3 regions of the Mesorhizobium sp. B2-3-7 genome follow, and region 2 is predicted to be linked to each of the others. Evidence: predicted binding sites of a transcription regulator. Region 2 holds the regulator's gene; each other region holds the start of a gene.
What was found. Region 2 encodes LexA, which represses DNA repair genes until DNA is damaged. Its sites were predicted from a motif close to TGTTCNNNNTGTGTTCNG; they were not measured.
Positions count from the first base shown of each region.

Region 1: the regulator LexA is predicted to act here: its motif matches at 7,689-7,706, upstream of FJ940_RS13625 (UvrD-helicase domain-containing protein).
Region 3: the regulator LexA is predicted to act here: its motif matches at 6,659-6,676, upstream of parE (DNA topoisomerase IV subunit B).

Region 1 is NZ_VFVV01000006.1:124,427-135,102, reverse strand. It holds gene FJ940_RS13665 (FAD-linked oxidase C-terminal domain-containing protein) at 1-909, opposite strand, end outside; gene FJ940_RS13660 (thioesterase family protein) at 1,125-1,610, shown strand; gene FJ940_RS13655 (hypothetical protein) at 1,758-1,955, shown strand; gene FJ940_RS13650 (Lrp/AsnC family transcriptional regulator) at 2,007-2,486, opposite strand; gene FJ940_RS13645 (EamA family transporter) at 2,576-3,475, shown strand; gene FJ940_RS13640 (dienelactone hydrolase family protein) at 3,484-4,380, opposite strand; gene FJ940_RS13635 (hypothetical protein) at 4,784-5,218, shown strand; gene FJ940_RS13630 (glucose/quinate/shikimate family membrane-bound PQQ-dependent dehydrogenase) at 5,249-7,564, opposite strand; gene FJ940_RS13625 (UvrD-helicase domain-containing protein) at 7,747-10,431, shown strand; gene FJ940_RS13620 (hypothetical protein) at 10,618-10,676, opposite strand, start outside.
Region 2 is NZ_VFVV01000015.1:34,472-45,147, reverse strand. It holds gene FJ940_RS24470 (AMP-binding protein) at 1-775, shown strand, start outside; gene kynA (tryptophan 2,3-dioxygenase) at 772-1,608, shown strand; gene kynU (kynureninase) at 1,672-2,919, opposite strand; gene FJ940_RS24455 (TetR/AcrR family transcriptional regulator C-terminal domain-containing protein) at 2,916-3,593, opposite strand; gene lexA (transcriptional repressor LexA) at 4,046-4,789, shown strand; gene FJ940_RS24445 (ComEC/Rec2 family competence protein) at 4,783-7,233, opposite strand; gene gltX (glutamate--tRNA ligase) at 7,337-8,761, shown strand; gene gltA (citrate synthase) at 8,944-10,272, shown strand; gene lpxB (lipid-A-disaccharide synthase) at 10,350-10,676, opposite strand, start outside.
Region 3 is NZ_VFVV01000004.1:176,384-187,059, reverse strand. It holds gene FJ940_RS10340 (CoA ester lyase) at 1-694, opposite strand, end outside; gene FJ940_RS10335 (MaoC family dehydratase) at 694-1,146, opposite strand; gene FJ940_RS10330 (DUF2336 domain-containing protein) at 1,298-2,422, shown strand; gene FJ940_RS10325 (FUSC family protein) at 2,424-4,490, opposite strand; gene parE (DNA topoisomerase IV subunit B) at 4,529-6,589, opposite strand; gene cpaB (Flp pilus assembly protein CpaB) at 6,825-7,751, shown strand; gene FJ940_RS10310 (type II and III secretion system protein family protein) at 7,868-9,253, shown strand; gene FJ940_RS10305 (hypothetical protein) at 9,258-9,527, shown strand; gene FJ940_RS10300 (response regulator) at 9,552-10,676, shown strand, end outside.

The DNA.
Region 1 (10,676 bases), on a different contig from region 2:
GAAGGTCTCGGCCTGCTCGGCAACGCCGGCATCACTGCCATGGAATTCGACGAACAGGCACGGGCTTTCGGGATAGTCGAGCTTGGAATATGTCTTCATCGCCCGCATCTGCAGCGCGTTGACCAGTTCGATGCGCGCCACCGGAATGCCCATCTGGATCGTCGCGATGACGGCGTTGCAAGCCGCTTCGACGCTCGGAAACGGGCAGACACCACCGGAAATCGCCTGCGGAATCCCTTGCAGCCTCAAGGTCAGCGAGGTGATGATGCCGAGCGTGCCTTCCGAGCCGACCAGCAGCCGTGTCAGGTCGTAGCCGGCCGAGCTCTTTTTTGCCCGCTTGCCAGTGGTCACCGCCTCGCCATCGGCCATGACGGCCGTCAGCGATAGCACGTTCTCGCGCATCGTACCGTAGCGCACCGCGTTGGTGCCTGAGGCCCGTGTCGCGGCCATGCCGCCCAGCGAGGCATTGGCGCCGGGATCGATTGGAAAAAACAGGCCGGTGTCGCGCAGATGCCGGTTGAGATCCTCGCGAGTCACCCCAGGCTCGACCGTGCAGTCGAGATCCTGCGGATTGACCGAGAGGATCCGGTTCATCCGGGAAGTGTCGACCGAGATGCCGCCGCCCGGCGCGTTGGTGTGGCCTTCGAGCGAGGAGCCGACGCCGAAGGCGATCACCGGCACGCGGTGCGCGGCGCAGGCGCGCACGATCTCCTGTACCTCGGCGGTCGTTTCCGGGAAGACGACGCCGTCCGGCGCCTGCGTCGGGATGTAGGTTGTCGTATGCGCATGCTGGGAGCGAACCGCCCGGCCGGTCTGAAAGCGCTCGCCAAACCGCTGCTTGAGGATGCCGAGCACGGCGGCGATGCCTTCTTCGTTGCGCTCGACCGGATTGAGGTCGCTCAGGGCCATGAATTCCTCCGCGAATGGACCAGTGTCCATGCTTGTCATGCATTTATGGATGATGCCTAACGCAATTCCAGGAAAAGTGTGAAGCGGTTTTCCCCGGAAAAGCGCCTAGCGCTTTCCCTGGGGAATTGTATCAAAGAGGCGGTCCGACGTTTCCGTGAAACGATGAACCGCTCTTACAACCACGCTCTGTCCAGCACCAGAACAAGGAAGTTGCCATGCCGATCCCCGCCCCTTTTGTTTCTCAGCCAATGGCTATCGAGAAGGACTGGATCGATTATAACGGCCATCTCAACATGGCCTACTACAACGTCCTGTTCGACCGCTGTTCGGATGAAGCCTTTGAGGCGATGGGCATGGGGCTGGACTATGTCAAGAACCGCCGCCTCACCATCTACACCGCCGAAGTCCATGTCTGCTACGTGCAGGAACTGCATCTCGACCACAAGGTCACAGTTTCCTTCCAGCTCATCGACCATGACGAGAAGCGGCTGCGGTTCTACCAGGAAATCCGCCATGCCGACGGCTGGCTCGCCGCGACGTCCGAGCAGCTTGCACTGCATGTCGACATGTCCGGCCCCAAGGTAGCCCCCTTTCCCGCCGACGTGCTGGCCAAGATCGAAGCGATGCGCGCCGCTCACGCAGCCTTGCCGATGCCCGAACGCGCAGGCCGCTCGATCGGCATCAAACGCAAGACGGCTTGAACCCGCCCGGGGCCCGCGTTAACCTTACCGAGGTTTTAACGGGAACAAGCCGATTGGACCGTTGCGCGACTCAGCGGGCCGTTCGAAAACGATCCGCATCGAAGTAGCGACACGGGCGGCGGGGCATAGCCGATTCGGGGGACGTGCATGAAAACCGATATCAAAGTCGAGGTGGACAGGCTCGCCGCCGATCCGCGCATTACCGACTATGATTTCTGGCGCTCGCTGAAGAACGTCAACAACGAGATCTTCCACATCGCCAACAACAATGAGCCGATCCCCTTCGACATGATCCGCTGGCGCGTCATCCTTAAGCAGGCCCGCATGAAGCGCGGCCACGCCTGACGCTGCGGGTAGAGCGGCCACTTCCGTTGACGACATTCCAGGGGTTTGACCTCAACCCTGTCGCCTGATCGCCGCCAGCGGCGAGCGCGCCACCACCGGCGATGACTGGATGATGGCCGTGTTGGTCATCGCGTAGGGAATGATGCGGTCGATCACCCGTTCGAGTTCGGCCATTGAGCCGACATGCGCCAGCGCGATGAAACAGTCCTCGCCGGTTACCCGGTCGCATTGCGCGATCTCGGGCAGGTCGCGGATGATCTCGGCCACGACGGCGAGCTGCCCCGGCACCGGCCTGATGCGCAGCCATGCCGACAGGTTCAGGCCAAGCGCCGCCGGATTGATCCGCACGCAATAGGCTTCGATGACGCCGCTCTCCTGAAGCTGCTTGATGCGCTCGGACACGCTCGGCGCCGACAGGCCGACGGCGCGCGCCAGCTCGGCCGTGCTGGCGCGCGCATCTTTTTCCAGCAGGCGCAGTATCTTCAGATCGACCGCGTCGAGGTCGAGATTTTCGTTTCGAAGGCGCTTCATCAAAAACTCCTTGCATCTGCAAAGCGACTGAGGTCCCTGAACGACCACGACCCATATCAGACGGAAAAAATACCTGCGATACTGATCCGATGAACGATCGGACGCAAGTCCAAACCACGCCCACAGGTGCGGCCTTTACCAGCCTGCCGACGTCGCTGCCGCCGCATGTCTGGTTCTGTGTCAGCGCCGTGTTCCACTATCTCGGCCCTGCCTTCGCCGTGCTTTTGTTTGCGCAGATCGGCGTGCTTGGCATGGCCTGGCTGCGCATCGCCACCGCCGCCTTGATCTTCGCGCCGCTGACGCGTCCGTGGCGGACCTTCGCCCAGGCCGATCGGTCGACACGGCTGCTGCTGCTCGCCTTCGGCGCCTGTCTCGCAGTAATGAACTGCTCCTTCTATCTGGCGCTCGACCGCCTGCCGATTTCGCTGGTGGCCGCGATCGAATTCGTCGGCACCATCGGCGTCGCGCTGGTCGGTCTCCGAAGCGCGCGCAATCTCGCTGCCCTTGCCGTCGCCGTGGCCGGCACCTTGCTGCTGATCGACGTCAAATGGTCCAGCGATCCCCTCGGCCTGTTCTGGGCCTTCCTCAACGGCGCGCTGTTTGTGGGCTATATCGTGCTTGGCCACCGCGTCGCCGCTTCAGGCGCCGGCGGCGGCATCGCCGGGCTCGGCGCCGCCATGGCCGTGGCCTTTCTGGTCGTGCTGCCGATCGGCCTCACCGACGCGTTGCCCGCCTTTTTCTCCGCGCCGCTGCTGCTGGCGGCCATCGGCGTCGGCATCTGCTCCTCGGTCATCCCCTATATCTGCGACCAGCTCGCCATGGCGCGGCTACCGCGGTCGAGCTTCGCGCTGATGCTGTCTCTGCTGCCAGTCACCGCGACGCTGATCGGCATCTTGGTGCTGCGCCAGATCCCCGGCATCAGCGAGTGCATCGGTATTGCGCTGGTGGTGGCCGGCGTCGCCTTGCACAGGCCGGCGAGCTGGCAGTAGATCCTGCGCTAAGCCAGTTTCTCCTTCAGGAAGGCGACGGTCCGGCCCCAGGCGAGATCAGCCGCCTTCTTGTCATAGCGCGCTGCCGAAGTGTCATTGTTGAAGGCGTGATTAGCGCCTTCATAGACATAGACCGTGTATTCGACATGCGCGGCATCGAGTTCCTTCTTGAAGGCGTCGATGCCGGCATTGGTCCGTTCGTCCAATCCGGCATAGTGCAGCAGCAGCGCCGCCTTTATCTTGGAAACGTCCGCGGCCTTCGGCTGCATGCCGTAATAGGCGACACTTGCCGTCAGATCAGGCGCGTTGACGGCGAGCATGTTGGCCGTGCCGCCGCCCCAGCGGAAACCGACGACACTGACCTTGCCGTTGCCGTCCTTGTCGGCTTTGAGGAAAGCCACCGTCGCGACGCCATTCGCGACGGTCTGCGCCGGATCCAGCTTGGTGAACATGTCGCGCGCCTTGTCCTCGTCGGCGGGCGTGCCGCCGAGCGGCGACAGGAAATCCGGAGCGAGCGCCACGAAGCCCTCCAGCGCCACGCGCCGGGCGACGTCGCGTATATGCGGGTTGAGCCCCCTGTTTTCGTGGATGACGATGACGGTGCCGAGCTTGCCCGCCTGGTCCGCCGGCTTGACAAGATAGCCCTTCATCTCGCCGCCGGCGCCGGGATAGGCGATGTCCTGGCCTTTCACGCGGGGATCGTTCTCGGCGACGATGGCCGCCTGGGCGGAGTTGGCAGCCAGCATCGGCGCGATCGCCGCGGCCGCCGCCCCGGATCCCGCAAGCCGGGTCAGTTGCTCCATGAAGCGGCGGCGATCGAGTGTCAGATGCGTGTATTCGTCATAGGCGTCGATCATCGCCTGGGTGATCCCAAGCTTTGCTGGTCTGGCGGCTGCTTTGGTCATGGCGCATTCCTCGGCTTCAGGGTTCAACACCGGAGCTAGATAGGGACGCGGCTGGCCCGGTCCAGCCTGGATGAGCGCAGCGGCAAGCATCGGCCGCAGCCAGTGAAGCCGGCAACGCCGGCGCCCGCTCCATCACTTTTTGGTCATCGCCGATAAATCCTGCCGGCACTGCCACAATGGTAAGGGAAGCTGCGTGCTACCGATGCCCGTCCCATCCCGTCCCGACCAGAAGGACACCCGCCGATGATCATGCCTATCCTCACCAGCGCGTTCGTCCTTGCCCTGGCTGCCGCTCAGGCATTACGCTTCCGGCTTGTGGACGCAGGCAGGCGGTCGATGATCGAGCTTCGCATCGGCCGGGACCACTGCACGGACCCGAAATTCCCAAATTTGAGGTGAGACCATGAACGTCCAGGATATTGTCAACACCGTCTCGCAAAAGGCGGGCCTCGACCAGGCAACGACCGAGAAAGTCGTCGGCACCATCTTCTCGGTGCTGGAGCACGAGGCGGAAGGCACCAACGTCTCGGGTTTCTTCGCCAAGATTCCCGGCGCCGACGATCTCGCCCGCCAATACGACGTCATGGCCGCCGGCGCGGCCGGCGGTGGCGGCCTGCTGTCCTCGTTGCAAGGCGCGCTGGGCGGTGTTCTCGGCGAAAAGGCCGGCGCACTGATCAACGGCGTCGCCGCGCTCAAGGCCTCCGGCCTCGACATGGCGCAGATCAGGCAGGCTGGCGCCACGCTGATCCAACAGGCCGAAGCCGCCGCCGGGCCGGACCTCACCAATGAAGTGCTCGGCTCGGTGCCAAGCCTGAAGAGCCATCTCGGAATCAGCTAGGGCGCGATCCTGCGGGACCGAACCCGTTCCTTACTTCGGCAGTGCGTATGCCATTACATAATCGCCGGGCTTGGTGCCGACCGAGCCATGGCCGCCGGCGACGATGACCACGAACTGGCGCCCGTCAGCCACCGTATAGGTCATCGGCGTCGATTGCCCGCCGGCTGGCAGGCGCGCCTGCCAGAGCTGCCTGCCTGAGGTCAGGTCGTAGGCGCGCAGGTAGTCGTCGACCGCGGCGCCGAGGAAAGCCACCCCGCCGGCGGTGATCATCGGCCCGCCAATGCCGGGCACGCCGACCTTCAGCGGCAAAGGCAGCGGCGTCATGTCATAGACCGTGCCGTTCCTGTGCTTGTAGACGATCTGTCCGGTCCTGAGGTCGGCTCCGGCGACATAGCCCCATGGCGGCGCCTGGCACGGAATGCCGAGCGGCGACAGGAACGGTCCCATCACCACCGCATAAGGAGCGCCGTCATTTCGGTTCAGCCCCTGCTCGCTGCCCTTGGCGTCGCCTGGCGGCGGCACGTCCGCGCGGGGCACAAGCCTGGAGGTGAAGGCGAGATAGGTCGGCATGCCGAACAGCACCTGCCGGACCGGATCGACCGCCACGCCGCCCCAGTTGAAGACGCCGAAATTGCCGGGATAGACCAGCGTGCCCTGCAGCGATGGCGGCGTGTAGCGGCCCTCATAGCGCAGCCTGTGCAACGCAATCCGGCACGCCAGCTGGTCGAACATGGTGATGCCCCACATGTCGGCATCGGTCAGCGGCGGCGGATTGAAGGAAAGGTCCGACACCGGCTGCGTGGGCGATGTGTAGTCGCCTTCGATGGCGCCGCCGGGCGCCGGCACTTCCTTGACCGGGATGACCGGCTCGCCGGTGCGCCGGTCGAGCACGTAGAGGTCGCCCTGCTTGGTCGGCCCGACCAGCGCCGGCACGACCGTTCCGTCGGTCTTGGTGATGTCGACAAGGCTCGGCTGCGCCGGCACATCCATGTCCCAAAGGTCATGATGCACGGTCTGGCGCACCCATTTCAATTGCCCCGTATTGAGGTCGAGCGCGGTGATCGAGGAGGAGAATTTCTCGACATTGGCGCTGCGGCCGGCGCCGAGCTGGTCCGGCGTCTGGTTGCCGAGCGGTATGTAGAGCAGGCCGAGCTTTTCGTCGGCACTCGGCGTCGACCACATGTTGGGCGAATTGGCGGTGTAGGTCTGGCCTGCCGCTAGCGGCGTGGTCTGCTCGGGATTGCCGGAATCCCAGTTCCAGATCAGCGCGCCCGTGGAGGCATCGAAGGCGCGGATGACGCCGGAGGGCTCCTGCGTGGAATAATTGTCGTTGACCGCGCCGCCGACGACGATCTTGTCGCCTGATATCAGCGGCGCCGATGTCGAATAGTAATAGCCGGACTTGGGATAAGGCATGCCGGTCAGAAGGTTCAGCGTACCGCCTTCGGCAAACGCCTGACAGACCTGACCGTTGGCGGCGTCGAGTGCGATCAGCCGCGCATCCGAAGTCGGCAGGTAGACACGCGCGGCGCAAGGCTGCCCGGCACCGATCTTGGCATCGGCGTAATAGGAGACGCCGCGGCAGGTCTGGTGCTGGCGGTCCTTGTCGAGCTTGACCTGGGGATCGTAGCGCCACTTCTCCTTGCCCGTGGCGGCGTCGATGGCGATGGCGAAATTGTGCGGCGTGCAGATGTAGAGCGTATCGGCGATCTTCAGCGGCGTCACCTGATAGGTGGTCTCACCGACGTCGTCGGGACCTTTCACGTCGCCGGTGCGATAAGTCCAGGCCGGCTGCAGGTTGGCGACGTTCTCCGGCGTGATCTGGTCGAGCGGCGAATAGCGCTGGCCATAGGGCGTGCGGCCGTAGAAGTGCCATTCGCCGGCAGGTATGTCGCCGCCGAGATCGGCCGCCGGGGTCACCTTGTCGATGTCGAGATTGCCGGCAATATCCTTGGGATCGGTCGTCATTGAATAGCCGGCGACCGCCAGCGACGCCAACACGGCGAGAATGAGCGGCGCGCGGCCATCGGGACCAATAAGGCCCCGCCTCGCCCACGGCGTCAGCAGCCACAGCGCGACGAGCACGATGATGCCGCCGCGGGGCCCGAGTTCCCACCAGTCGAAGCCGATTTCCCAGACCGCCCAGGCAAGCGTGCCCAGCACGATCGCGGCGTAGAGCCAGAGCGCGGTGGATCTGCGCCGGTAGAGCAGCCATGCGGCGATGAGGAAGGCGATGCCTGATATGATGTAGTACCAGCTGCCTCCCAGTGAAGCCAACCAGATGCCGCCGGCGCCAAGCGCGAGGCCGATGAGGAGGAGAATGAGGGAGGTGATGGTGACAGCCAAGATGATACTCCTTCGACTGTTGCGCGCCTCGAGGCGGCCGTGGGCAACAGGATCCCCTCCCTGCCCTTTGCGCAGCTTTCCCTCACCCGCCCTGCCTGTCAAGCAGGCCGGAAACAATCAGGAGTGGAACAAAACGTAGACAGTTCTGGTCTTTCTCCACCGAATCACTACATTCGGGGGCGATGTCCGGCTTTTCCGAAGACATGCCCTTTTTCGATGAACCCGATGCGCGGCCCACCGCCCCGTCGGGCATCGCCGCGCGCGCCATGGCTGCCCGCGGCGGCCACAACAACGCGCCCGACTATCTCAAGGGGTTGAACCCCGAGCAGCGGCTGGCGGTGGAAACCACCGAAGGTCCCGTTCTGGTGCTGGCCGGCGCCGGCACCGGCAAGACGCGCGTCTTGACCACCCGCATCGCCCACATCCTGGCGACCGGAAAAGCCTTTCCCTCGCAGATCCTGGCCGTGACCTTCACCAACAAGGCCGCGCGCGAGATGAAGCAGCGCATAGGCATCCTGATCGGCGAAGGCAATGTCGAGGGCATGCCCTGGCTCGGCACCTTCCACTCGATCGGCGTCAAGCTCTTGCGCAGGCACGCCGAGCTTGCCGGGCTGAAATCCGACTTCACCATTCTCGACACCGACGACGTCGTGCGGCTGATCAAGCAATTGATCCAGGCCGAGGGCCTCGACGACAAGCGCTGGCCGGCCAAGCAGTTCGCGCAGATGATCGACGGCTGGAAGAACAAGGGGCAAGGCCCGGACGACATTGCCGAGGGCGATGCGCGTAGTTTCGCCAACGGCAAGGGCCGCGAGCTCTACAAGGCCTATCAGGAGCGCCTGCAGACGCTGAACGCCTGCGATTTCGGCGATCTGCTCTGCCACCCTATCCGCATCTTCCGCGCCAATCCGGACGTGCTGAAGGAGTATCACAAGCGGTTCAGATACATCCTGGTCGACGAGTACCAGGACACCAACACCGCGCAATACATGTGGCTGCGGCTCCTGGCGCAGCGGCCAAATAGCGGACGTAGCGCGACGTCTACGGATTTGCATTCGGCCGAAGGCCGCAAGCCCGACCGGGCGTCCGAGCCTTTGCGAGGCCCCTCCCGCGACGCCGAAGGCGCGCAGAAAAGAGGGGTCGGGCCCGCGCCGGCAGGCGCGGAACAGCCCGTGAGCGAAAACAAAGTAAACATCTGCTGCGTCGGCGACGACGACCAGTCGATCTATGGCTGGCGCGGCGCGGAGGTCGACAACATCCTGCGCTTCGACAAGGATTTTCCCGGCGCCACCATCATCCGGCTGGAGCGCAATTATCGTTCCACCGCGCATATCCTCGGCGCCGCTTCGCACCTCATCGCCCACAATGAAGGTCGCTTCGGCAAGACGCTGTTCACCGATCGCGACGACCCCGAGGATGGCAAGGTCAACGTCCACGCCGCCTGGGATTCCGAGGAGGAAGCACGCGCCGTCGGCGAGACGATCGAGGCTTATCAGCGCCAGAAGCACAATCTCAACGACATGGCGATCCTGGTGCGCGCGTCCTTCCAGATGCGCGAGTTCGAGGACCGCTTCGTCACGCTCGGTCTCAACTACCGCGTCATTGGCGGCCCGCGCTTCTATGAGCGCATGGAGATCCGCGACGCACTTGCCTTCTTCCGCGTCGTCGCGCAAGGCGCCGATGATCTCGCCTTCGAGCGCATCGTCAATGTGCCCAAGCGCGGCCTCGGCGAAACCACCATCCGTCAGATCCACGACACGGCCCGCGCGCTGCGTGTACCGATGCTGGAAGCCGCTGCCAAGCTCGCCGAGAGCGATGAATTGAAGCCCAAGCCGCGCGCCGCATTGCGCGAGGTCGCCGCCAATTTCGAACGCTGGCAGAAGGCGCTGGAAACCACGCCGCATACTGAGCTCGCCGAGACCATCCTGGAAGAGAGCGGCTACACCGACATGTGGAAGAACGACCGTTCGGTCGAGGCGCCCGGCCGGCTGGAAAACCTCAAGGAGCTGATCCGCTCCATGGAGGAGTATGAATCGCTGCGCTCCTTCCTCGAACATGTCGCTCTGGTCATGGATGCCGAGCAGAACGCCGAACTCGACGCCGTCAACATCATGACGCTGCATTCGGCCAAAGGCCTCGAGTTCGAGACCGTTTTTCTCCCGGGCTGGGAGGAAGGCCTGTTCCCGCACCAGCGCGCGCTGGACGAAGGCGGCCGTTCCGGCCTGGAGGAAGAGCGCCGGCTGGCCTATGTCGGCGTCACCCGTGCCAAGAAGAACCTGCACATCTGGTTCGTCTCCAACCGCCGCATCCACGGCCTGTGGCAATCGACGATTCCCTCCCGCTTCCTCGATGAACTGCCTGAAACCCATGTCGAAGTCGCCGAAAGCGGCAACTCCTATGGCGGCTACGGCAATTCCTATGGCGGCGGCTCGTTCGCTTCCGGCCGGGGCGGCCGCCAGAACCCCTATGGCGCCTCGCGCTTCGACAATGTCGGCGCCGAAAAATCCGGCGCCTTCGCCAACAGCTACGCCACGCCGGGCTGGCAGCGGGCGCAGCAGAACCGCACCGAGGCGACCGATCGCAACTGGGGCTCGCGCTCCGGCCACCAGATCGAGCGCATCGGCTATGGCGAGACCGACAGCGGCTACGGCGCCGGCCGCACGAGCATCAAGGGCCGCACCATCGATGGCGAGTTGGTCGCCAAATCCGTCGCCGACACGCCGTCCCCCTTCAACGTCGGCGACCGCGTCTTCCACCAGAAATTCGGCAACGGCAACATCGCGGCCATCGAAGGCAACAAGCTGACCATCGACTTCGACAAGGCCGGCCAGAAACGCGTGCTGGATGGGTTTGTCGCGGCTGTGTGAGAAAAAATGGACACTCACTCGCGTAAGGAGCTGGTCAAAAATCCTGAGGTTTTCTTGTGAAAATCGAAGTAGATTTTGACCCTAATTATATTTGCGATTTCACAGCCAAAATTGATTGGAATGAATTCCAATGGCGTGGACGTCCGAAGTGAACGGAACTTTCGGTAGTCACCCGGGCCGAACCGCTCAGTCCACTTTCTTCTCGCCCGCCTCGCCAGCCTTGACGATATCGCCGGTCGTAAACA
Region 2 (10,676 bases):
CAAAGCGACGATCTCCTTCACCGCGCCCACCGCCTATCGCGCAATGCTCAAGGCCATGGACGAAGGGGCCGATTTATCGTCGCTGCGCGTCGCCGTTTCGGCCGGCGAGACCTTGCCCGCGCCGGTCTTCGAGGAATGGACTGAGAAAACCGGAAAGCCGATCCTTGACGGCATCGGCGCCACGGAAATGCTGCATATTTTCATCTCCAACCGCTTCGATGACATGAAGCCTGCCTCCACCGGCAAGGCCGTTGGCGGCTATGAGGCGCGCGTCGTCGACGACGAAATGCGCGAAGTGCCGCGCGGCACCGCGGGCAGGCTCGCGGTGCGGGGACCGACCGGCTGCCGCTACATGGCCGATGCCAGGCAGAGCGACTATGTCCGCGACGGGTGGAACCTCACCGGCGACACGTTCTGGCAGGACGAGGACGGTTTCTTCCACTTCGCAGCGCGCTCCGACGACATGATTGTCAGTGCCGGCTACAACATCGCCGGCCCTGAGGTCGAAGCGGCGCTGCTGGCGCATGCCGATGTCGCCGAATGCGCGGTGGTCGGCGCCGAGGATGCCGAGCGCGGCCAGATCGTCGAGGCTCATGTGGTGCTCGTGCAAGGCGTGGCGCCAGACGCAATGACCGTCAAGCGTCTGCAGGATCACGTCAAGGCCACGATCGCGCCCTACAAATATCCGCGCTCGGTAAAATTCATCGCCGCTTTGCCCAAGACGCAGACCGGCAAGATCCAGCGCTTCCGGCTGCGTGCGGAGAAGATCAATTGAGCAAGCCCTACGACCCGTCCGCCGAGGGCGCGGAAATGTCGTTCAAGGAGCGCATGTCCTACAGCGACTATCTGCATCTGGAAAAGGTGCTCGAGGCGCAGGAGCCGCTTTCGTCAGCCCATGACGAGATGCTGTTCATCATCCAGCACCAGACATCGGAACTCTGGATGAAGCTCGCGCTGCACGAAATCGGCGCCGCAATCCGCTCCATCCGCGCCGACCGTCTCGAACCGAGCTTCAAGATGCTTTCGCGCGTCGCCCGCATCTTCGAGCAGCTCAACAATGCCTGGGACGTGCTGCGCACGATGACGCCCAGCGAATACACCGAGTTCCGCGACGCGCTTGGCCAGTCCTCGGGCTTCCAGTCGTGGCAGTACCGTGCCATCGAGTTCATGGCCGGCAACCGCAATCTCGCAATGCTCGGACCGCACAAGCACCGGCCGGACCTCAGCGAGAAACTGGAGGCGATCCTGGCGCAACCGTCGCTCTACGACGAGGCGCTGCTGCTGCTCGCCCGTAACGGCTTCGACATCGGTGCCGACGCAAGGCGTACGGACTGGCGCGAAACGCGGACCGAGAACGAAGAGGTCCTTGTCGCCTGGCAGATCATCTACCGCGACCCGCAGCGCTACTGGATGTTCTACGAACTCGCCGAGAAGCTGGTCGATTTCGAGGATTATTTCCGCCGTTGGCGCTTCAACCACGTCACCACGGTCGAGCGCATCATCGGCATGAAGCGCGGCACCGGCGGCACATCGGGCGCGTCCTACCTGAAGAAGATGCTGGAGGTGGAGTTGTTCCCGGAGCTGTGGAAGGTCCGCACCCGGCTCTGACGTAGCTTTGCCGACTGCATATCGTTATCCCGAACCCACTGCGCTTTTCTGAGCGACAGGCTCTTAAGTCACCGCCGCCTTGACGGCGAAACGCGCCTCCTGCCACGCGTCCGTGCGCAAAATGTCTTCCAGCACCTCGACAGCCTGCCAGACATCGACATAGCCGACATAAAGCGGCGTAAAGCCGAAGCGAATCGTGGATGGCGCGCGGAAATCGCCGATCACGCCGCGCTCGATCAAGGCCCGCATCACCTGATAGCCATGCGGGTGGAGGAACGAAACCTGGCTGCCGCGCTCATTGCCATCGCGCGGGCTTTCGAGTTCGAGGCCGTAGGCGCCGCATTTTGCCTCGACCAGTTGGATGAACAGATCGGTCAACGCCATGCTCTTCCTGCGCACCTCTGCCATGTCGACCTCGGCCCAGACATCGAGCGCCCCTTTGAGCGCGCGCATCGACAGCACAGGCTGCGTGCCGCAGAGAAACCGGCGGATGCCTGTGCCGGCAGCAAAACCCTGTTCGAAGGCGAATGGCCGCGCATGGCCCCACCAGCCGCTGAGCGGCTGGCGGACATCGCCATGGTGGCGCTCGGCCGCGTAGATGAAGGCCGGGGCACCCGGGCCGCCATTGAGATATTTGTAGGTGCAGCCAACGGCGAAATCGGCATTCGAACGGTCGAGCTCGACGGGCAAGGCGCCGGCGGTATGGCAGAGATCCCAGACAATCAGCGCGCCGGCATCATGTGCCGTCCGCGTCAGCGCGGCCATGTCGCGTAACTGCCCGGATTTGTAGTTGACGTGGTTGACCAGGATGACCGCGACCCGCTCGTCGATCAGTTCTTCTATGGTCGGCGCATCGACACCCTCGAGCCGCAGCACCGTGCCCGGCCGCGTCGAGGCAACGCCTTCGGCCATATAGAGATCGGTCGGAAAGCTGTCCCCCTCGGCGATGATGACTGACCTGTCCGGCCGCATCCCGAGTGCCGCATGCAGCACCTTGTAGATGTTGATCGAGGTGGTATCGCAGACCACCGTCTGGCCGGCGGCGGCCCCGATCAGGCGCCCGAGTTGGTCGCCGAGTTCGACCGGCATGTCGAACCAGCCGGCGGTGTTCCAGGCGCGGATGAGATCCTGCGCCCACTCCTGCGTGGCGGCCTTCTGCAGCTCGCCGAACACGGCTGGCGAAGCGGCGCCCAGCGAATTGCCGTCGAGATAGATCACCCCCTGGGGCAAGGTGAAGCGGTCACGCATGGCACGCAGCGGATCCGCGGTGTCCATTGCCTCGATCGCTGCGAGATCGGGAATTTTGCTCATGGTCGCGATGTTCCTCGGTGAGAAGAGCGCCCTGGAAACGGGCCGGCTGTTTTGCCGCCCGGGCAAGGGCTGGCCGCATAGAGGCGCAAGAACAGGGTGAACGCCCGGTTCGATCTTTGCTCGATTTCCGCCCGAGGCAGTTCCTCGAGCACCCCAACGATCCGGCGAACCTGGAGATCGCCGATCAAAAGACTGATGTAGATGTCGGCGGCTTCGGCAGGATCGTCACAGGCGATCAGGCCGGCCCGACTTGCGGTTCGAAGCAGGTCGCCAACAAGCGGCATTATGGTATTGCGGCCGAATTGCGCGATCGATTGGCCAAGCGTGCCTGTATCGTTGACGTCGCCGGCCGCGGCGCGATTGAGCGCCACCGCCTTGTCGCCCGTCACGAGGGTCAGCAGGACTGGCCCGAGCAAGTTCAGGGTTTCGAGCGGATCGCGCGCCTGGTGAAGGGCGTCCTCCAGCAGCTTCCTTGCCTCTCCCGCATTGGCTTCGATCAAGGATCGAAACAGGGTCTGCTTGTTGCCGTACCAGTTGTAGAGGGTTTCGTTCGAGGCCGATGCCCGCTTGGCGATAGCAAGCAGGGAGGCGCTCTTGTAGCCGGCTTCCCGGAGCACCGCATAGGCGGCCTCCTCTATCCGTTCGCGTCGCGCGGCCTGCTTCGGCGTGGTCATTGGTGTTCCTCTTCGAAAACCGTACATTATTATACGGTTTCGTCAAGCGAACGAACGAACGCAGCCCGTCGCGACCAGTGGTGGTGTCTGGCCGTTTTCCGGCGGAAGTTGGCATTTTGGTTTCGTTTCGTTCACGAGCCGCAGGGGTTTCTAATCCGCCCAAACGCACCCCGCACCTGCCGGTCACCCAGCTTGCAGGCTTGTGCCAAGAGTGGAGACCGGTCGGGCCACAGGCCATTAACCAAAATAGTTTCAAAGGGCCCGGGAGCGCATTGACGACGGACCGCGCTGGCAGGATGCTGGCTGCGGGAGGGCATTTCGTTTCCGTCGCCTTAACAAATTCATTAAACTTTAAATGGTTGCGGAACACAACTGGAACAGATAGTGTTTGTTCTGGGTTTGTTTTCTGATTCTGGTTCCAGACCCTTCGTGCAATGCCTTTGGGGGCCGCCATGCTCACGCGCAAGCAACATGAACTCTTGATGTTCATCCATGAACGGCTGAAGGAAAGCGGCATTCCGCCGTCCTTCGACGAGATGAAGGAAGCGCTGGACCTCGCCTCCAAGTCGGGAATTCATCGGCTGATCACGGCGTTGGAGGAGCGCGGCTTCATTCGCCGCCTGCCCAACCGGGCGCGCGCGCTGGAGGTGCTGCGCCTGCCGGACTCGATCGCGCCGGGTCTTAACGCGGCAAAGAAGTTCTCCCCGAGCGTCATCCAGGGCAGCCTCGGACAGGGCAGCAGCCCTAGCCGGCAGATCAAGCCGGCGACGTCTTCGCGTCTGCCCGCTGCCGGCAATGACGACGACGCGGTTTCAGCGGTGTCGATCCCGGTCATGGGTCGCATCGCAGCGGGTGTGCCGATCGACGCCATCCAGCATCAGACGCATTCCATTTCAGTGCCGCCTGACATGATCATGGGCGGCGAACACTATGCGCTGGAGGTCAAGGGCGATTCGATGATCGAGGCCGGCATTTTCGACGGCGACACGGTCATCATCCGCAATGCCGACACCGCAAGTCCCGGCGAGATCATCGTGGCCCTGGTGGACGAGGAGGAAGCAACGCTGAAGCGCTTCCGCCGAAAGGGTGCTTCGATTGCGCTCGAGGCTGCCAATCCGGCCTATGAAACACGTATTTTCGGACCGGACAGGGTCAAGGTGCAAGGCAAGCTGGTCGGCCTGATCAGGCGCTACTGAGCGGGGTCGGCGATGGGCTTTTCGGGTTTACGGTAAGGCGGCAGTCCCCTTGCCTCGCGTGAGAATTTCCGCTGTTCGTGCCAGGGCCGATATGGCCTGTCGACGGCAAAGCTGACCCGTGCCGGTGCCGTCGCCGATTGCTGGTCGAAGAAGACGGCGGCACTTCCCTTGCGAGCGAGCTGCCGCTTGGTGATGACGAGAACCAGCGGATTGTGGCAGGGATCGTAGCCCGCGGGGTCGTTGATGACGATCAGATCCGCATAGGAGCAGGCCCTCCAGGCGTCCTTGCGATCCTCCACCTGCGCGATGATCGCCCCCGAGGTATGCCGGGCCATGCACAGGCCCGTGAAGCAATAGAAAGGCGCTCCCGCCGGAAGTTGCGCGGGATCGAAGATGTCGAACTGTCGGTCTCCGCTGTCGAACAGTTCCGGCGCAACGATGGTTTCGGACTTCAGCGCGCGTTTCCAATTATCGACGGTGAATTCGTTCGGGCGCGCCCGGTTGATCGCGAGCTCGCCGCCGCCGATCGGCAACGCCACCAGGCGGGCATCCTCCGAAATCAGCACGTCCGGCGTGCGCGTGTCCGAGACGGTCAACAGGCCGGCGAGCGCGAAGGGAAGTGCCGCCAGCCGCAGCCATGTCGTGGCCATCGTCGCGATGACCAGGGCGATCGCCACCAGAAGGACGGATTGCTGCGAAATCAACCCGACCGCGTCGACCGGCGAGCGTTGCGAGATCCATCCTGATATGGCGATCATCGCGGTCAGTCCCTTGCCCATCAGATAAAGGGATGGTCCATCGAACCCGAACGGCATCAGCAGCGCGCTGGCAACCGCAAGGAACATCACGACCGAAACGATCGGCATGACGGCAAGATTGGCGAACAGGCTGAGCGGCGACACGCGCTGGAAATGCCAGATGGCGAAAAGCGCCGTGGCGCTTCCCGCGATAATCGAGGTCATCGCCAGCCCACCTGTCGCCAGCAGCAATTTTCGCGTCAGCAGGCTAGGCAAGGTCCGTTGCGGCGGCGGGGTCCGCGCTTTGTCGGCTTTGCGATCCGACCAGCCGGCATAGGCGCCGACCAGGGCCGCGGTGGCGGCGAAGGACATCTGGAAGCTCGGCCCTACCACCTCGTGCGGCGACACCACGATGACGGCGATCGCCGAAATAGCCAGATTGCGCATGGTGAGTGCCGCCCGATCGAACAGAACGGCGATCAGCATCACCGCCAGCATGATGAAGCTGCGTTCGGCGGCGACAACGACGCCCGAAATGACGAGGTAGGCGGCGATGGAGAAAAGTGCCGCCGCGGCCGCGTATTTCTTGACCGGCCGGCGGGAGGAAAAATTCGGGAACAGCGCGAAGCCGCCACGCAGCAGACCCATGACCGTGCCGGCGACCAGCGCCATGTGCAGCCCGGAAATTGAGATGATGTGGTAGATGCCGGTGCGTCGCATCGCTTCATTGATCTCGTCGGGAATCCCGGCGCGCACACCCACGATCAGCGCCGCGGCGATCTCGCCCTCGGCGCCGCCGATGCTGCCCCTGATATGGTCGGCAATGCTTTCGCGAGCACTCTCGATGGCGGCTGAAAGGGCGGCCCACAGCGGCCTGTCATCGGCTGAGACGATTTTGGGGTTGCCGAGAAAGAAGCCGCTGGCGCCTATGCCGGCGAAGTAGCTGTCGAAGGAAAAGTCGTAGCTGTCCGGCCGCACCGGTCCGGTCGGCGGCAACAGCCTGGCATAGCCGGTCACGAGCGAACCGGCCGTCACTTCAGCCGGCACCTTGCGTGCCGAAAGGCGAACGCGCTCCGGCGCGTAGAGTAGTTTCGGCCGCGCGGTCGATGTCACATCGATGGTCAGCCGGATGCGCCCGGTCTCCATCTGGTCGACCGAAACGACGCGGCCGGTGATTTGCGTGGAGATTTCCGAGCCCAGCATCCGCGTTCCCGCTCGCCACGTCTCGACTTTGCCGGCGAGCATGCCGAGCGCGCACAACAGCGCCGCCATGAAGCACAGATGCGTTTTCGGCCATGAGCGTGAAACGAGCGCGCACAGCGACATCAGGATCGCGACCGCGACAGGCTTGGCAAAGCCCGGCTCCGCCGCCAGCGAAAAATAGGCGATCGATCCGCATGCCAGGAACACCGGCACGAGCAGGAAGGCTATGCCCCGATCGAGTTCGAGCTCGGACGCTCTGGCCACGCCGTTGCGCAGACGAGGCCATGAAGCACGGCCGAACTCACGGCGCAGACGCACGGCCGCGCCGGCTGCGGGAATGCCGGGCGGCGTGGAAACATCCGCCGGCGGCGACTTGCTCGGCTGCTGTAGGGGCGACAACGCCAGCGGCAATGAGGCGGGCGCGGGCGTGGCAAAAAAAGAGCGTTCGCTGACGCCGGCAACGACGTCCTCGCCTTCCTCCGCGCCCCTGCCCGCTCCAGCCATCGGGTCTGCCCCTTGCGCCCTCGACACCCTATGCTACATGAACGCGCGACGCGCGAAAGTGCGTGTGATCCGCACCCCGCTCCAGACGTTTCCCGAGAGTTGTATGTCCGACAAGGTTGTCACCCGTTTTGCCCCCTCGCCCACCGGCTACCTGCACATCGGCGGCGCGCGTACGGCGCTCTTCAACTGGCTCTACGCCAAGCACACCGGCGGTACGATGCTGCTGCGCATCGAGGACACCGACCGCGAGCGCTCCACCGATGCGGCGACAGCAGCCATTCTCGAAGGACTGACTTGGCTCGGCCTCACCTGGGACGGCGACGCCGTCTCGCAGTTCGAGCGCGCGCCGCGCCATCGCGAGGTGGCCGAGGAGCTGGTGCGCATGGGCAAGGCTTACTACAGCTACGAGACCCCTGCCGAGCTTGAGGCAATGCGCGACGCGGCGCGGGCCAAGGGCTTGCCGCCGCGCTATGACGGAAGCTGGCGTGACCGCGACCCTTCGCAGGCGCCTCCTGGCGTCAAGGGCGCGATCCGCATCAAGGCGCCGACCAAAGGCGAGACGGTGGTGCATGACCGTGTCCAGGGCGACGTGCGCTTTCCCAACAAGGATCTGGACGACTTCATCATCCTGCGCTCGGACGGCAATCCGACCTACATGCATGCCGTCGTCGTTGACGACCACGACATGGGCGTCACCCACATCATCCGTGGCGACGACCACCTGACCAATGCCGCCCGCCAGACCGTGATCTACAACGCCATGGGCTGGGATGTGCCTTCAATGTCGCACATACCGCTGATCCACGGCGCCGACGGCGCCAAGCTGTCGAAGCGGCACGGCGCGCTGGGCGTGGAGGCCTACCGCGCCATGGGCTACCTGCCCGAAGCGCTGCTCAACTACCTGGCTCGGCTCGGCTGGAGCCACGGCGACGACGAGATCATGTCGATCCAGGACATGATCGCCTGGTTCGATATCGGCGATGTGAACAAGGGCGCCGCCCGCTTCGATTTCGCCAAGCTGGAGGCGCTAAACGGCGTCCACATGCGCCGCATGGGCGATGCCGAGCTGTTCGACATCTTCATCGCCACCTTGCCCTATCTCGAGGGCGGCCCGGCAATGGCCGCACGCCTCGACGACCGGAACAGGGCACAGTTGCTGGCAGCGTTGCCAGGGCTGAAGGAGCGCGCCAAGACGCTGGTCGAGCTTGTCGATGGCGCCGCCTTCCTGTTTGCCGCGCGGCCACTGCCGATCGACGAGAAGGCAGCCCTGCTGCTCAATGACGATGCGCGCAAGGTCCTGCGTGGCGCTCACGACGCCCTCGAGGCGGTTTCAGGCGACTGGACGGCGGCCTCGACTGAAGCCGCGATCCGGGACTATGCGACGGCCGGCGGCCACAAGCTCGGCGCCGTCGCCCAGCCCTTGCGCGCCGCCTTGACCGGCAAGAGCACCTCGCCCGGCGTGTTCGACGTTCTCGCCGTGCTTGGTCGCGAGGAGAGCCTGGCGCGCATCGCGGATCAAATCGATTAGGAGCAATCTGGCCCAAGAAGATTGGCATTGAAAGGCGCGTTTCGCAGTGCAACATTGAGCCTTGGCCCAATCTGGCACGCACTTCCTAAAATGCGGTCGCGAATACGCGCATTCGGTGACTTCGACGTGTCGCTTTGCAGAATTTGCCTTTGCCGGCATGAGGAAACAAGAAGGAGTTTGCAATGACCGAAGCTGCGACAAGACGGGAACTGGGCGGCAAGACCCAGGAAGCCACGGCAAAGCTGGAATTCGCCGGCAAGACGCACGAATTCAAGGTGCGAAGTGGTTCGGTCGGGCCTGACGTCATCGACATCGCCACGCTGTACAGCACCACCGGCGCCTTTACCTACGATCCCGGCTTCACTTCGACGGCAAGCTGCGAGTCCGAGATCACGTTCATCGATGGCGACGCCGGCATTCTCCTGCATCGCGGATATCCGATCGATCAGTTGGCCGAACATGGCGACTTCCTCGAAGTCTGCTATCTCCTGCTCTACGGCGAACTGCCGACCAAGGCGCAGAAGGACGATTTCGACTACCGCGTGACGCGCCACACCATGGTGCATGAGCAGATGTCGCGCTTCTTCACCGGCTTCCGCCGCGACGCGCATCCGATGGCGGTGATGTGCGGCGTGGTCGGCGCGCTGTCGGCCTTCTATCACGACTCCACCGACATCTCGGATCCTTACCAGCGCATGGTGGCGTCGATGCGGCTGATCGCCAAGATGCCGACGATCGCGGCCATGGCCTACAAATACCATATCGGCCAGCCCTTCATTTACCCGAAGAACGAACTGAATTTCGCCGCCAACTTCCTGCACATGTGCTTTGCCGTGCCGTGCGAGGAATACAAGATCAACCCGGTCCTGGCGCGCGCCATGGAGCGCATCTTCATCCTGCACGCCGACCACGAGCAGAACGCTTCGACCTCTACCGTTCGGCTCGCCGGCTCGTCTGGCGCCAATCCGTTCGCCTGCATCGCCGCCGGCATCGCCTGCCTGTGGGGCCCGGCGCATGGCGGCGCCAACGAAGCGGCGCTGAACATGCTGGGCGAGATCGGCCATGTCGATCACATTCCGGAATTCATCGCCCGCGCCAAGGACAAGGACGATCCGTTCCGGCTGATGGGCTTTGGCCACCGCGTCTACAAGAACTACGATCCGCGCGCCAAGATCATGCAGAAGACCGCGCATGAGGTGCTGGGCGAACTCGGCATCAAGGACGATCCGCTGCTCGACATCGCCATGGAACTGGAGAAGATCGCGCTCACCGATCCCTATTTCATCGAGAAGAAGCTCTACCCCAATGTCGACTTCTACTCCGGCATCACGCTGAAGGCGCTGGGCTTCCCCACCACCATGTTCACCGTGCTGTTCGCCGTCGCCCGCACCGTCGGCTGGATCGCGCAGTGGAAGGAGATGATCGAGGATCCGCGCCAGAAGATCGGCCGCCCCCGCCAGCTCTACACCGGCGCGCCGGAGCGAGACTATGTGCCGATCGCGAAGCGGTAAAAAGGAAGAAGTGAATAAGTGAGTAGTCAGTAGTCAGTAGGGAAAGAGCGGTAATCCTACTCACTACTCACTACTCACTACTCACTACTCACTCTCTTGATATACCCCATCACCACCTGCGCGGCGATGTCGCCTGACGACTTGGCGGTTGTCATGCGCCGGGCGATCTCGGCGAACCCGTCCTTCTGCCATCTGCGCATGCCTGTGTCGGCGAACAGCGCTTCGAGCTGGCGGGCCAGATTGTTCGGCTTGACATACTCGTTGTAGAATTCCGGGATCAGCGCCCGATCCGATATCAAATTGGGCAGCAGCGCCGACCAGACCGAAACGAGATATGGCGCCACGATGCGCGCAACCGGGTCCAGCCTGTAGCAGGAGATCATCGGCACGTCAGACAGCGCCAG
Region 3 (10,676 bases), on a different contig from region 2:
GCACCTGATCAGGGTGGATCGCCATCTTGCCGGTGAAGCCGTCACGTTCGGCCTCCCTGCATTCGGCCTCGAAGGCCGCCATATCGCGGAAATTCGGGAAGACGGTGTCGATCGCCGCGACTTTCGCCGCGCCGGCGGCGAGAATGGTCATGGCGCGAGCGAAGCGGAATATTTCGGTGTAACGGCCATGTTGGTCGCGGGTGGTGCGCGCTCCGATCGCCGCCGACAGGTCTTCCGCGCCCCAGGTCAGCCCGGCAAGTCGCGCGCTTGCCCCGGCGTAGCTCGCCGCCGCCAGCACGGCCGCCGGTGTTTCGGTAATGATCGGCAGGATTTTTGTCGCGCCGTCGGCCAAGCCGTTCTCCGCTTCGCGCAGCCTGAGCTTTGCCGAGAGGTGCTGGACATCCTGGCCGCCAGCCGATTTGGGCAGCATGACGGCGTCGGGTTTTGCCGGGATAAGCGCCGCAAGATCGTCGTCCGTCAATCCCGTCGAAAGGTCGTTGACCCTGACGTAGATTGCCGACCTTGTTTTCGCCCTGTGGCTGGCGATGAAGCGCGCCGCGGTCATTCGCGCCGATGCCTTGTTTTGGGGCGCCACCGAATCCTCGAGGTCGACAATGACCACGTCTGCGCCGGCGCCAAAGCCCTTCTCCAGCTTCCTCTCGGAATCGCCGGGAACGAACAGCAGCGAACGCATCAGGCTACCTTCTTCAGCATCATGGCCTGTCTCGTGCATTTGGCGACGAGGTCGCCGTTCTGGTTATAGGCCCGATGTTCGAACTCGACGATGCCGCGATCGGGCTTCGACCTGGATTCGCGCACCGAGACGACAGTGGTCTCGACGCGGATGGTGTCGCCATGGAAGACCGGATGCGGAAACACCGTTTCCTTCATGCCGAGATTGGCGACCGTCGTACCGACGGTGATGTCGTTAACCGAAATGCCGATCATCAGGCCGAGCGTGAACAGCGAGTTGACCAGCGGCTTGCCCCATTCGCTCCTGGCGGCGAAATCGAAGTCGATATGCAGCGGCTGCGGGTTCAGCGTCATCACCGAGAACAGCATGTTGTCGCTTTCGGTGACAGTCTTGCGCAGCGTGTGCTGGAAGACATGGCCGACGACGAACTCCTCGAGATAAAGCCCAGCCATTTCATTCTCCTCCGCTGCTGGACGGTTGATAGGCGCTGCATCCAGCGCTCGCAAGCCAGTTAACGAACATGGTGAACGCTTCATAAACCAATTCGGCCTAACGTCCGGCACGGGGTCGGAAACCTTCCGGCAAGGGGCGTAAGCAGGCGGTATGGTTGTTGTCTCGCATTTCCTGAAATGGATCTACACGGCCAGGGTGTCGGAGCGCGCCGCGGCGGCAAGCGCGCTCGCCCGCGCCTATGTCGACGCGGAATTGCCGTTCGAGGATCGCTGCGCCGCCGAGGCGGCGCTGACCTTGCTGCTCGACGACGCATCGTCGAAGGTACGGCTGGCGATGGCCGAGGCGCTGTCCATGAGCCATCACGCACCGCCCCAGATCATCAGCGCGCTTGCTTCCGACCAGCCGGAAGTCGCCGGCGTCGTGCTGACGCGATCGCCACTGCTTACCGACGCAGACCTGATCGATCGCGTGGCTTCAGGTCCGAAGGCGACGCAAAAACTGATCGCCGATCGGCCATTGGTCTCGATGGCGCTGTCGGCGGCTATCGCAGAGATCGGCGAGGCGGAGGCCTGCGCCGTGCTTTTGGCCAACAGCGGGGCCGATGTCGCTTCGTTGAGTTTTCGCCGCATGGCCGAGCGCCACGGCCATCTGCCGCTGGTGCGCGAGGCGCTTATATCGGATTCACGCCTGCCCGCCGACTGCCGGCACATGCTGCTCGTCAAGCTCGGTGAGATGCTCAAGACCTCGCCGCTGGTCATGGCCTTGATGGGAGCCGCCCGGGCCGACCGCGTCATGCGCGACGCCTGCGTTAAGGCCTGCGTGACGCTGATCGAGAGCACGCGCCAGGAAGAGCATGCAGCACTGATCGAGCATCTCAGGCTACGCGGCGATCTCACCGCGAGCTTCCTCATCCGCACCATCGCGCATGGCAAGGTCGACTTCTTCGGCTCGGCGCTGGTCGCGCTCAGCCAGCAGTCCGCCCAAAGAGTGAGGGCGCTGCTGGCCGGCGGACACGACGTGGCCTTGCAGGCGCTGTTCCGCAGTGCCGGCCTGGCTGCCGCCACGCACGCGGTCATCTTGCGCGCGCTGAAAATCTGGCGAGAGGTCGCCAACGGCAAGCGCGTCGCCGGCGTGCAGGAAGTCAGCTGGTTGATGCTGAAGGAATTGGGCGGACAGTCCGCGGAAGGCGATCTCGCCGCGCTGATCAAGTCGATCCATCTCGCTGCGTTGCGTGAAAATGCGCGCGGCCATGCGCTGGCGATCGCAGCCGCTTAACTTAGCCTTTATCCCTGGCAAAAAAATCCGGAAAATCCTCCATCGCCGCCGCGACAATCCGTAGTGACGCCGCAATCTGGAGCATTTCACCAGTGGCGTTTCGCTGGGCGATGCCGGCGGCATACTGCCGGGCGACGGCAATGGTGGATGTCTGCGGATCGCCCGGGGCGCGGAAGAGCAGTTCGCGTGCCAGTCCACGCAGGAAGTTGGCGATCGAAAGCGTCGTCTCGGCCGGAACGGCGTGCGCCTGCTGTGCGCCACGCAGCCGCAGGACCTCCAGACCGACGGTGACGGCGGCGACACTGCCGCCCAGAACCGCTTCACCCTTCCTGCCGCTGGTCTGCACCAGCGGCATCAATTGGTTGATGCGGTCATAGGCGAGGCTCTCGAAGGCCGAACGCCTCGGCACGCGCTCGTGCAGGCAAAGCCGCGCCAGATCCTCGCGCATGGCCCGCACGATGCGGTGCGCCGCGAGCCATGGGTCGGCGGGCAGCACGATGATGAAGACGCCGATTGCCAAAAGGATGCCGACCAGGATCGAGGCCGAGCCGGCGAAGAACGGGCCCGGGTCGTAGGTCATCGCCTGGTGCGGGCTGAGGAAAGCAAGAAAATTGATGGCGAAGGCCGTCGCCACGCCGACATAGCGGGGATTGGCCATGGCGAGCGCCGCCGGCACCAGGATCGGTACGACGAACAGCATGAACCAGCCGAAACCAGGAAAAACGGGAAGCGCGATCTGGCCGACGAGAAAGGCAAAGGGCAGAGCCAACAGCGTTCCCTGGAAGAACCCCCAGGCTACCCGCACCGGATCGGGGCGGGCGGCAAACAAGCTCGACACGACGGCAACCAGAATGACCGTGCCGGCGGCTTCCGACCATCTCGTCGTCAGCCAGAAAGCGGCGACCAGCAGCGTTGCAAGTGCCGCGCGGACCGCGTTGCGGCTCGCCCCGTGATAGTCGCGATGTACAACCAGCGCCGGGGGGCTGCGTTCGCGTGAAGGCCGCGTGACGGGCGCACGCAAGGCATCGAGACCGCGCAGCGTCTGCTTCAGCGCTTCGGCGAAATCGGCGGCGATGGTGAGCCGGGTGACGGTGCCGACCCTGTCGCCGTCCTGGTCGGCCAAGGCGTCGGGCATTTGCTTCGCTTTGGCGCCGATCGCGTCGAGCCGTGCCAGCCAGGGCGCCGTATCGTCGAGCGCGCCCGGCGTCGCCGCCATTTCAGTGACGAGGGCTTGCAGCTCCGAGCGCACCGGAATGAGCGCCGCGTTCTTCGGTGCGGCGTGTGAATGCAGCGCGCGGGCCGCGGACAGGGCTGAAAGCAGTTGTCCAATGGTGCGCCGGACCGGATGGGCGCGCGGCGCGAAGCTCGGGGCCTCCAGCCTGGCATAGGCGCGCATCTCGGCGAGCGTCTGGGTGTCGGCGACCAGCTTCCGATGCAGGCCGGAAAGCATTGCCGTGTCGCCGCCGGAAAAGGCGCCGCCGGCATAGGTGGCAAGGTCGAGAATGCTGCGCTTCAGCCGCGAGATGATGGCCTCGCTGGCCAATTTGGGCAGGATCAGCCGACTGGTCAGGCCGGCGCAGACAATGCCGAGTACGATCTCGGCACAGCGCGCGACCGCGAGGTCGACGACGAGATGCGGCTGGCCAAACGCCGGCAAGCCGATGATCATCGCGGTATAGCCGGCCAGCGCCGCCCCGTAGGCTTCCGGGTTACGCAGCAGCGACGAGACGAAGGTGCAGAGGCCGATCCATAGGGCAAGCACCGTCACCAGCACCCAGGGATTCGTGCCGAAGACAGTGGTGATGGCAATTGCGGCAACACCGCCCGCCAGCGTGCCGAGCAACCGATAAAAGCCTTTCGCCAACACCATGCCGGCGACCGGCTGGGCAACGATGAACACCGTCATCATCGCCCATTGCGGGTGATCGAGCTTGAGGGCGTAGGCGGCCATAAGCGCGATCAGGCCGGCCGAGACCGTGCGCAAGGCGAAGATCCAGTCCGACCGGGTCGGCTGTGTCAGCCCGGCAAGAGCCGCTTCGAAATAGTCTTTCAGCCGTTGCCAGCTCACACGCGCGTCTCCGCAAGCCTTGATCGACCGGCCTGCGCTCAGATATCCAGCACTTCCGTTTCCGCGAATTCGGCGCGTTCCTGGATGAACCGGAAACGAGCCTCCGGCTTGGTGCCCATCAGCGCATCGATCGCGTCCTTGGTGGCGGCCTCGGCATCGATCACATCGACCCGGAGCAGCGTACGCTTCCTCGGGTCCATTGTGGTCTCCTTGAGCTGCGCGGCCATCATTTCGCCCAGGCCCTTGAAGCGACCGATCTCGACCTTGCCGCGCCCAGTGAACTCGGTGCGCAGCAATTCGTCCTTGTGCGCGTCGTCACGCGCATAGGCGACCTTGCCGCCCTGCCGGATCGAGTAGAGCGGCGGCACCGCCAGATAGAGATGTCCGCCGCGAACCAGGTTCGGCATCTCCTGGTAGAAGAAGGTGATCAGCAGCGAGGCGATGTGAGCGCCGTCGACGTCGGCGTCGGTCATGATGATGACGCGGTCGTAGCGAAGATCCTCGTCGCGGTATTTCGACCGCGTGCCGCAACCAAGCGCCTGGATCAGATCGGAAATCTGCTGGTTGGCGGCCAGCTTGTCGTTGCCGGCGCTGGCGACGTTGAGAATCTTGCCGCGCAGCGGCAGCACCGCCTGGCTGGCGCGGTCGCGCGCCTGCTTGGCAGAGCCGCCGGCCGAATCGCCTTCGACGATGAAGAGTTCGGCGCCGGCGGCCGCATTCTGCGTGCAATCGGCAAGCTTGCCCGGCAGGCGCAGCTTGCGCACCGCACTCTTGCGCGACACTTCCTTTTCCTGGCGGCGTCGTACCCGCTCGTCGGCGCGTGCGATAACCCATTCGAGCAGCTTCGACGCTTCCTGCGGATTGTCGGCCAGCCAATGGTCGAACGGGTCGCGGATCGCCGTCTCGACTATGCGGATCGCCTCGATCGTCGCCAGCCTGTCCTTGGTCTGGCCGACGAATTCAGGCTCGCGGATGAACACCGACAGCATGCCCGCCGCCGAGATCATGACATCCTCCGACGTGACGATCGAGGCGCGCTTGTTGCCGACGAGGTCGGCATAGGCGCGCAGGCCGCGCGTCAAGACGTTGCGGAAGCCGGCCTCGTGGGTGCCACCTTCGCCGGTCGGGATGGTGTTGCAGTAGGAGTTGATGAAGCCGTCGCCGCCGAACCAGGTCACTGCCCATTCCAGCGAGCCATGGCCGCCTTGCCTGTCGCTCTTGCCGGCGAAGATTTCGCGCGTCACCTGGAATTCGTCGCCAAGCGACGCTTTCAGATAGTCCTTGAGGCCGCCGGGAAAATGGAATTCGGCCTTGGCCGGAGTGGTGTCCTTTTCCTTGATCAGGGAGGGATCGCAGGTCCAGCGGATTTCGACGCCGCCGAACAGATAGGCTTTCGAGCGCGTCATGCGGTAGAGCCGCGCCGGTTCGAACGCGGCGCCCTTGCCGAAGATCTGCTCGTCGGGGTGGAAACGGGTCCTGGTGCCGCGCCGGTTGTGAACTTCGCCAAGATGCTCGAGGCCGCTGACCGGAATGCCGCGCGAGAAGCGCTGCCGGTAAAGTTGCCGTCCGCGCGCGACTTCGACTTCGAGATGATCCGACAGCGCATTGACCACGGAGACGCCGACGCCGTGCAGGCCGCCCGAGGTTTCATAGACCTTGCTATCGAACTTACCGCCCGAATGCAGCGTCGTCATGATCACTTCGAGCGCCGGCTTCTTGAACTTCGGATGCGGATCGACGGGAATGCCGCGGCCATTGTCGGTGACGGTGAGAAAGCCGTCAGCCGAAAGCTCGACATCGATGAATGTGGCATGGCCGGCAACCGCCTCGTCCATCGAGTTGTCGATGACCTCGGCGAACAGATGGTGCATGGCCTTGTCGTCGGTGCCGCCAATATACATGCCCGGACGGCGCCGCACCGGCTCCAGGCCTTCGAGTACCTCGATATCGGCGGCGCTGTAGCCCTCTGAGCCGTCACGAGACGCCGCCGCCGGACGCTTGGCTGCCGCCTGCACCAGCGGATCGGCCGGACGCGCCGGTGTGCGAACCGGTTGCGGCTGCTTCTCCAGATTGCCGAAAAGATCGTTGTTGTCGTCCATGCCTGCCATAGAGCCCAAGCTGCGAATCACCCGCCGATACTGCCACGCTTTTCAGCGCCAAGCGACGGAGGTTCCTGTTACGTTCGGGGATTAACCCCCTCTTATCCTAAAACCATTCGATAACCAAGCCGGCGGAAATCAGGCGGATAGCCAGCGAGAAGATTCCTGATTCTTTAACAATGCCGCCTAGCGTGAGCCAACATAACAAGAAACTACGGGCATCAGGGGTTTGGGCGTGAGGGGCAAGGCCATAACGATGATCGGCATCGCCGCCGTTTTCGGCGCGATCTCGATCTTTGCCGCGGATTTCTGGGTCAAGCGCCAGGCCAGGGCCGACGCCGAGGAGAAAACCGCGTCGATCGCGGCGCCCGCCGCGCCGACGGTCGAATTCAAGACCATCGTGGTGGCGAATGCACCGTTGCGGTACGGCATGGATCTCGACCGCGCGAAACTCAGCGAAATTCCGTGGCCGCAGGATTCGCTGCCGCAGGGCGCCTTCGCCACCATCGATGGACTGCTCGGGGACGGCAACCGCGTGGTGCTGTCGCCGATCGAGGTCAACGAACCGGTGCTGCTTACAAAGCTGTCCGGCCCGAATGGCCGCGCCACGCTCTCCAACATGCTGACGCCCGGCATGCGGGCCGTCACCATCCGCACCGACGAGATCGCGGGCGTCGGCGGCTTCGTCACGCCGGGCGACCGGGTCGATGTCGTGCTGACGCGCGATGCCGGCGAAATCCAGGAAGTGGCCAAGAATGCGCAAGGCGCCGCCGGTTCGACCATCACCTCAGAGATCGTCGTTGCCGACGCGAAGGTGCTGAGCGTCGGGCAGGGCGCCGACGAGCGCCAAACGACGCCGCAGGTGGCCAATTCCATAACCATCGAGGTGACCACCGAAGGCGCGCAGAAAGTGGCGCTGGCCCGCACTGTCGGCACGCTGTCGCTGTCGCTTCGCTCCGCCAGCGAGGGCGGCGAGGGCAAGGACGGTGTCACCACCATCTCCTCCTTTGGCGGATCGGTGGCGGGCAAGGCGCAGGCCGCGGCCGGCTCGCTGTTCGACGCCATGGCAAAGGAGCCTGAGAAGCCGAAATTCAAGACGGTCATCGTGACGCGTGGAACGACGGCCGAGGAATATCAGGTTCCTGCGCGGGACCAGAAATAGGAATATCAGGTTCCTGAGTGGAACCAGAGCAGGACCGGTGGGGACCGGACGGGACGGGAACAATGTTCAGGCAACTTCAATATCGAATGACAGGCCGGTTGCACGTCGCGCAGGCGATGGCGATGGCGGTGACGATGGCGGCGGCCGGCATCTTCGCCGGCCCGGCCAGGGCGGACAACGACATCGTCTATGTCTCGGCGACCAAGAACGCCTCGATCAAGGTCGCCAAGGGCAAGCCAAAGACGATCATGACGAGCGCGGCCTTCTACCAGATCGTCATCGGCGATCCGGAGATCGCCAACGTCAACCCGTTGACCGACAAATCCTTCTATGTGCTGGGCAACAATCTCGGCACCACTGGCATTGCGCTGTTCGACGAGAACAAGCAGCTCGTCGGCACCGTAGACATCGAAGTGACGCTCGATACCGACCAGTTGGCCGACACCATCCGCGCCAGCGTGCCGGACGCCAAGATCAAGGTCGGCTCCGCCAATGGCCGCGTCGTGCTGTCGGGCGAGGCGGATGACGCGGTCGCCGCCGAAAAGGCAAACAAGATCGCCACCCGCTTCTCCGGCAATGAGGAGGTGATCAATTCGGTCAACATCTCGTCCTCGCAGCAGGTCCAGCTCAATGTCCGCTTCGTCGAGATCAACCGCCAGGCGGGGCAGGATCTCGGCGCCAAATACAGTGCCAATTTCGCTTATGGCATGGGCGGACGCGACGTTACGATTGCTCCCGGCACCATTGAGCCGGCGGGGACCGGCGAGATCATCGGCAAGCTGCTGTCGAACGGCGTTTCCATCGACATCGCCATCAAGGCACTGGAAGAGCGCGGCCTGGCTCGTCGGCTGGCCGAGCCGAACCTGATCGCCCGGTCCGGCGAGACGGCGAGCTTCCTGGCCGGCGGCGAGTTTCCGATCCCGGTTTCCGAAGACAACGGCAAGATTTCCGTCAGCTACAAGAAGTACGGCGTCAGCCTGGATTTCACGCCCACCGTTCTGAAGGACGGGCTGGTCAGCCTCGACATCGCGCCGGAAGTCTCCTCGATCGACGCGTCGGCTTCCTACAATATCGGCAGCATCTCGGTGCCCGGCTTCATCGTGCGCCGCGCCAGGACGTCGGTCGACCTGAAGAACGGCCAGAGCTTCATGATCGCGGGGCTGCTGCAGTCGCAGAACGACATCACCACCTCGCGCATACCGGGCCTCGGCAAGATGCCTGTGCTCGGGGCCCTGTTCTCGTCGAAATCCTACCAGCGGCGCGAGACGGACCTGGTGATCATCGTCACGCCTTACCTGGTCAAGCCGGTGGATCCATCGAAGAAAATGGCCGAGCCGACCGATGGCACGCAGCCTGCCAGCAATGTCGACTATTTTCTCAACAACACCGAGGAGGTGAGGGCGTCGGACACCAATCGCGCATTGGCGCTGGCTGACGGCAGCGCCGCGCGTGCCGCTCCCGCCACCAAAGTCGGGCATTTCCTCGACCTGCCGAAGGACTGAAGCCATGCGTCTGGTCTTGAGCTCGAGCGTCGCCTTGCTGCTTGCCGGCTTCACCGCCGGCTGCACGAGCGACGATTATGTGCGCAGCGAAGGCGTGACGAGCGGCGCCGGGGATGCCCAGGCCGCCAACACCGTCATGCAGATGGTTGATCCCTGGAAATACGGCGTCCAGAACACCAGGCTTCTCGTGCCTGCCCAGCGCGGCAGCACGGAACCCGCCACCGCCGAGCAGGCGGCCAGCGCCAAGGCATCGCAAGCCAGCGCCGACAATTGATCCGAGATCATAGGCTGACAAGTAATGGCAAACCGCATCAAGACCAGGAAAATCCTGCTCATATCGACGGACAGAACCTTCGCGCAGGACACCCGGACGGCGTTTGCCGCCTCGGAGATCATCCAGCTCTCGACGGTGGAAAAGAACATCACCGAACTTCGCGGCGAGGTCCAGGAGGCCGATCTCGGCGCGATCATCGTCGATATGGACGCAGCGAAGCTTGAGGAGATCGATGCGCTGCAACGCGTCATGCGTCGGCTGGAAGGCAAGGCGCCGGTCGTGGTCGTCACCCAGGAATTCAACGCCGCCGCCGCGCGCATCCTCGTGCAGCTCAAGGTCGCGGATTTCCTGGTCAAGCCGATCACCACGGCCGATCTCGTACGTTCGGTGGTGCGTGCGCTGCAAGGGCCGGGGCGCGAGGAAAACACCGAGTCGCAGATCTACACCTTCATGCCCGCGGCTGGCGGCGTTGGCACCACGACGCTGGCTTTGCAGACCGCGTTCCAGCTGCATCATTCAGTGACGCGCGGCGCCTCGACCTGCGTGGTGGACCTCAATTTCCAGCAGGGCGCCTGCGCCGAATATCTCGACCTGGAGCCGCGTTTCGACATCACCGAAATCGAGAACCAGCCGGAGCGTCTCGACAGGCAATTGCTCGACGTGATGCTGTCCAAGCATGCCAGCGGGCTTTGTGTTCTGGCCGCACCGACGCAGCCGGCGGAGATGCGCTCGTTCAAGACCGATGTCGTGGTGCGGATGCTGGACCTCGTCTCGGCCTATTTCGACAATGTCGTCATCGACATGCCGCGCACCTGGTTTCCGTGGACGGAGACGGTGCTGCTCGGCTCCAACAAGCTCTACATCGTCGCCGAAATGACGGTACCGTGCCTGCGCCACACGCAACGCCTGATCCAGGCGGTCTACGAGACCGCCGGCAAGGAAGTGAAGCCGAACGTCATCGTCAACCGTTTCGAGCAGAAGATGTTTGACAGCGGCATCAAGCAGGCGGACGTCCAGGAAATCCTCGGCGAGCATTTCGTCGGCGGCATCGCCAACAATTACCGGCTGGTGCGCGAGGCCGTCGATCGCGGCGTGCCGCTGCACGAGATCGATGCCAATGCCAACGTCGTCAACGACCTCAAGAGGATC